Linked DNA regions of Desulfatibacillum aliphaticivorans DSM 15576. The protein of the gene in region 2 interacts with the protein of the main gene of each other region in a pairwise test. Links are inferred from orthologs where the notes say so. Each region holds a gene or a part of one and is shown on either strand. Other genes may lie near its edges.

Evidence for each region. Proteins that work in one complex are often made in the same cells at the same time.
Region 1: the proteins of rho (region 2) and yhbY interact in binary tests that used the Escherichia coli proteins (3 or more experiments, as listed by UniProt). The link is inferred for Desulfatibacillum aliphaticivorans DSM 15576 from one-to-one orthologs.

Annotation. Positions count from the first base shown.
Region 1 is NZ_KE386982.1:151,352-154,258, forward strand. What follows is about bases 4-2,897. They hold yhbY (ribosome assembly RNA-binding protein YhbY), read right to left. Parts: upstream 1,658-2,897; coding sequence 1,349-1,657; downstream 4-1,348. Other genes in these bases: G491_RS0126800 (glycosyltransferase family protein), read right to left, coding at 4-1,152; G491_RS32775 (methyl-accepting chemotaxis protein), read left to right, coding at 2,197-2,897. Outside these bases: more of G491_RS0126800, read right to left, coding at 1-3; more of G491_RS32775, read left to right, coding at 2,898-2,907.
Region 2 is NZ_KE386983.1:130,441-133,394, forward strand. Bases 1-2,941 are described here. They hold rho (transcription termination factor Rho), read left to right. Parts: upstream 1-817; coding sequence 818-2,065; downstream 2,066-2,941. Other genes in these bases: G491_RS0128230 (alpha/beta fold hydrolase), read right to left, coding at 1-162; rpmE (50S ribosomal protein L31), read left to right, coding at 2,101-2,331; prfA (peptide chain release factor 1), read left to right, coding at 2,579-2,941. Also shown: more of prfA, read left to right, coding at 2,942-2,954. UniProt on the Escherichia coli protein: Facilitates transcription termination by a mechanism that involves Rho binding to the nascent RNA, activation of Rho's RNA-dependent ATPase activity, and release of the mRNA from the DNA template.

The DNA of each region.
Region 1 (2,907 bases), on a different replicon or contig from region 2:
AAACACCACCAGCCGGGTGGGGTTTCGGATGATGCTTGCCAAGGGCAGGATTTCTGAAAGATGCCGCAAGACCAACGCTTCGCTCATCTCCCACCGGAAAAACTGCAGGGGCTTCCAACCCGTGCTCGCCAGGACGGCGAAGGCCAGAACGCCCGTCAGGAACCAGGGCGAAATCCGTTCCCTGGGCATGCGCCCGGCGCCGGTCAGCACTAAATACCAGACCAGAACGCCGGGAAACAAAGCCGCGTGGGGAAAGTCGGGAAATCCAGCGGTTTCGTAATCCTGTGCCAGCCAGGCCCCGTAGAACAGATTCTCTTTGGCCGCGTTAAACCATTCCGACGGAGAATAGGCGAAGGTGTATGAAAACAGGCTTTCGCTGGAGCCCGTCATCTGATCCAGGCGATACTGCACCATGGTTTGCAAATAGGGCAGGGCAAGGGGCAGGATAAGCAAGACGCCCATGAATCCTGCGCCCGCAATGGCCGGGATATGCTCTTTGGTGAAAAAGGCCTTGCGCCGCCAAATCACGATGGCCGCCATCAAATATACGGCGAACAGGCAGTGATAAAAATACATGTAAAACTGGAGCGCCAGCAGGCCCACGGCGATGTACAAATGCCGGGATTTGTCCTCGTGGATGTATTTGAACAAAAACAGGACGATCCACGGGACGATGACCATGTTCATGTCGATGAAGTCCACGGTGCGGCACTGGGTCGCGGCCGTGAACGAAAACACGACCCCGGCGACGACTCCGGCCGGCGTGCTTTGCATCAGATACTGCGCCAGAAAGAACATGGAAAAGGCCGAGCCAATGAGCATGAACAGCATGGCGCCGTTGATTGCAAAGTGCAGGTTTTGGGTGGGCAGAAAAAACAGGCCGAAAATCTGGGACAGGCCGAAGGGGATGCCCAAGAACAAAAAGGGCGATTCCAGCGGCGCCGTGAGGCCGGGATCAAAGGCTTTGTGCAGACTGAACGGATGCTCTTGCAAGAATAAAATCGCCTGCTCAGCCATGAACCCGCCCGTGGGAATGGTGTTGAAAGAGCCCGGGGTGACCTCGCCCATGTGCAGAGCCATGGGCCAGGTGTGCAGCACGGCCAGGGCGGCGTACAACGCCAGAACCAGGCTGTAGGTTGTGAGCTTTTTCAAGGATCCCCTCCCGGGATTCCGAATTTGCGCCAGGGTTGCCTTTACATTTAGGCGGCCCCGGAGGAAGATGGACAAGGCCTTAGCAAGTGGGCTGATTATGCTGGAAAAGCGCGGATATGGCAAGGGGGGAATCTGGGCCGGGCCGCTCCGGCGCTTGGGCCGAAAGCCGGCGCCGGGGGATGGACTTTGGCCCCGCCTACTTTTTGGGAAGCGTGATCTGCCTTTTTTCAGGATCTTCCTGCTGGCGATAGAATATGGCCATATGCCCTATCATCCCCACCATTTCGCACTTGGCGCCCTTTTCAATGGCTTCTGAGATTTCGGTCTTCAAGGCCTTTTCCTTGTAATCCCCAAACTTGACCTTGATCAGTTCGTGGAGGTCCAGAGCCTCGTCCACCGAAGCGATCAAGCCGTCCGTAAGCCCTTTTTGGCCTACAATCACCACCGGCTTCATGCCATGGGCCAGGCCCCGCAAATATTTTCTTTCAAAACCCTTCAGTTCCATTATCGTCTCCCTTTGCTTTTATAAGGCAGCGCATGAATTCACCGGCGGCGGCTTATTCACCCGCCGCATTCATGGTTTGTTTTAACGCATTTTTCAATCTCAGGTCCATCTCAATCGCAGCCAAAAGGCCATCGTCTTCTTCCAAAGTTGGAGACAAGGCCCCCGGAGCGAGCCACATCTCCTTACACGAAAACCCATAAAAGGCAAGAAGCATTGGAAAGGTGGCAGGTCTATTCCGGGATTCGCCCGCCGTTTTTCCCTCTCCGGTTGGTGGCGCCCTTTTTGCTTAAGCAAAAGCAGGCTTTTCCATACAACGCCCCATCAAAGCGGGCCTCATATCCGGCCCAGAAGGAGCTTTTGACTGTCACAAGACATGATCAGGCTTGTACAAGCCGTTTACTTCCGCCTTTAAATAGGGGGTTGCGGCTCTTAAGGATTTGATGTTGTCAGATTTTTGGCGGAACGCCAATGTTATGAACATGCATCTGCGCGTAAAAGCGTCTTGGCAAGAAAAATCACTGGCTGCGGGAGGAGAAGATATGGGTTCGATAATATCACTGGTGAAAGACATGACCATTCGGTCCAAAATGATCATCAGCTTTTTGGTCATGATTGCATTCATGGTCATTATCGGAATGGTCGGTTTTTCAAGCATGAAAGTCATCCGCAGCCATATGCAGGACATTTTTAACGTCCGCATGCCGGGGATCGACTTTCTCATCGAGGCGGACCGGGATCTCCAGCAATTGCTTGTGGCCGAGCGCTCCATGATCTTTGCGGATGTAGGCTCCGAGGAATACAAAGCCTTCATGGGAGACTATGAGGAGAATTTCCAGCAATCCGCCGCCCGGTGGGGCAAATACAAGGCCCTGGCGTTCACACCGGAAGAAAAAGCGATCCTCCCCAAATTTGATGCAGCCCGCAAAAAGTGGGAAGACATCAGCAGAAAAGTTTGGGAGGTGCGCGGCGATGGAAGCCCGGAAGGCAGGAAAGCGGCTATCGCCCTCTCCCAGGGCGAGGCCTCCGCCGCTTTTGAAGGCATGCGGGATTACATCAACGAGCTTACGGAAATCAACCTGGGCCTGGCCAAAGCAGCGGACAAGGCCGCCACGGAATCGTTTTCCGGCGCCGTCACCACGCTCCTGGTGATTACCAGCCTGGGTTTTCTGGCCGGCTTGTTTTTCGCCTTTGTGTCCATACGCAGCGTATCCAAGCCTTTAAGCCAGGTCATAGCCTTTGCCGAGGATCTG
Region 2 (2,954 bases):
CAGGATTTCCGGGAAGCCCCGCCATAAGTCCACGCTGCCCAGAGAGTCGTGAAGCAGGATGACAGGGACCTGGGAGTACGAACCCTCCGGCGTCCACGCCCTGGCGTATATGGTCCCGCCGGGAGCTGTAATTTGAAACTCTCTCGTATTGTTATTCATCATGACGCTTTCGGTCCGTTTTAGCTCATTTTTTTATGTACGATAATTCTATTAACAAATCTTATGGATTTGATCCATGTTTGAAGCCCCTTTGGTTGGCGCCGGTCCCCAAATCAGTTTTCCGGTTGATTTTTTATGTTGATTTTTTATTGACGTGTGGGATTTGGGGCTGATAAAATGTACAAATCCTAATCGGTTGAAACACCCTTACGCATTGCTATATAAACGCACCGAAATGGCTTGACACGGTGTGGCTTTTGATTTATCCTTGCCGGAGGATAGGGACCGCATTTCACTCATTTAGGATTAGGACCAAATCAAAAGGGTAAATTTAAGGCCTCATTACAAGTCATATAGTAATCCTTCACAATACGCCAACAGTAGGTAACTACCCCCTGTTTGTACGATTCTGATATCGGAGACTGCGCCAACATTCAGTTCAGGAATTTCTCCACGGCGCCCGCCCGTTTATCCAACAAACGGGGTCGGCAGACGGCCTTATAATTAATGTACCCGGGGGGGACGCTGTTATCGATTGACGCCTTTTCCGGATGCGGCGCTGTTCTGTATTTGACAATATAATCACCGCCCCCGATAACCCAGATCTTGCAATCTGAATATTTTGAGGAAAAAACATATGGATCAAGAATTCGCCCCAATGAACCTTGGAGCACTAAAAGACAAGAAAATCAATGAGCTCGCGGCTATTGGCAAGTCCTTCAATATCGAAGGCGCGGCCGGCATGCGCAAGCAGGAGCTTATTTTCGCCATCCTCCGGGCCCAGACCGAAAAGAACGGCATGATCCACGGAGAAGGCACCTTGGAAATCCTTCCCGACGGGTTCGGGTTCCTGAGAGCCCCGGACTATAACTATCTGCCCGGACCGGACGACATCTACGTGTCTCCCTCTCAGATCCGCCGCTTCAACCTGCGCACGGGCGACACCGTGGCCGGCCAGATCCGCCAGCCCAAGGAGTCGGAGCGCTACTTCGCCCTGTTGAAGGTGGAGTCCGTCAACTTTGAAGACCCCGAGGTCTCTCGCGACAAGATTCTCTTCGACAACCTGACGCCCTTGTATCCCAACGACCGCATGAACATGGAGCGGGAGGCGGACAATTACTCGGTCAGGATCATCAACCTGCTTACGCCCATCGGATTCGGCCAGCGCGGACTCATCGTGTCTCCGCCCAGAAGCGGCAAGACCATGCTTCTGCAGAATATCGCCAATTCCATCAACGCCAACCACAAGGACGTCTTCCTCATCGTGCTGCTCATCGACGAACGGCCCGAGGAAGTGACGGACATGCAGCGTTCGGTCAAGGCCGAGGTCATCTCCTCCACCTTTGACGAACCGGCCCAGCGCCACGTGCAGGTGGCCGAAATGGTCATTGAAAAGGCCAAACGCCTGGTTGAGCATAAAAAGGACGTGGTCATCCTGCTGGACAGCATCACCCGTCTGGCCAGGGCCTACAATACGGTAGTGCCCCCCAGCGGAAAGATTCTCTCCGGCGGCGTGGACTCCAACGCTTTGCATCGTCCCAAGCGCTTTTTCGGAGCGGCCAGAAACGTGGAGGAAGGCGGCAGCCTGACCATCATCGCCACGGCCCTGATTGACACCGGAAGCCGCATGGACGAAGTCATCTTCGAAGAATTCAAGGGCACGGGCAACTTGGAACTGCAACTGGATCGCCGTCTGGCGGACAAGCGGACCTTCCCGGCCATCGACATCAACCGTTCCGGCACGCGCAAGGAAGAGCTCCTGCTGCCTCCGGAAACCCTCAACCGCGTGTGGATACTCAGAAAACTGCTTTCTTCCCTCAATCCGATCGATTCCATGGAATTTTTACTTGAAAAAATGAAAGGAACGAGCGATAATGAGGATTTCTTGCAGTCGATGAACGGCTGACGGGTTGATCAAGGCATTTTAAGGAGCCAGGAAATATGAAAAAAGACATCCATCCCAAATACGAAACTACTGTTATCCGCTGCGCCTGCGGCGCCACCGTGGAAGCGGGTTCCACCGTCGATGACCTGACCGTGGAAATTTGTTCCCAGTGCCATCCTTTCTTCACCGGCAAGCAAAAGCTGGTGGATACGGCCGGACGCATCGAGCGCTTCCGCAGGAAGTACGCCAAGTTCAATCAGGCCCAGGAAGCCAAACAAGATCAGTAGGTCGCAGGCTTGAGCCTTGCTCGGCAAGGCTGCAAGGTGAATACGCCAAAATCCCGGGGAGCTTTTTCGCCCCCCGGGCATTTTTTTGGCCTTGACACGGGGACGCGCATCCCGTCCGTCGCCGCCGCTCTTAAGCAGTGAGGCGTGGGCTGCATGTTCCTTCGCGTCCCGCCCGGAGTTTATTTATTATCAATTATTCCGGGATGTTAACGACCTATTGAAACGTAAAGAGGCTAACCGAAGAGTCATGTTAGACAGGCTGGAAGGTGTTGAACAGCGTTTTCTGGAAGTCGAATCCCTGTTGAGCGACCCCAAAATTGTGGGCGATCAAAAGGTCTACCAGAAATATGTCCGGGAGCACGCCGATCTTTCCAAGGTGGTGGAGGCTTACAGGGAATACAAGCAGGTCCTGGAGGGGCTGGAGGAGAGCAAGGAACTGCTCAAGGATCCGGACCCGGACATCAAGGATCTGGCCAAAGAGGAGATCGACCGGCTCGACAAGGAACAGGTTCGCCTGGAAGACGAGCTGAAAATCCTCCTGCTTCCCAAGGACCCCAACGACGATAAAAACGTCATCCTGGAAATACGCGCCGGAACCGGCGGGGACGAAGCCGGACTCTTTG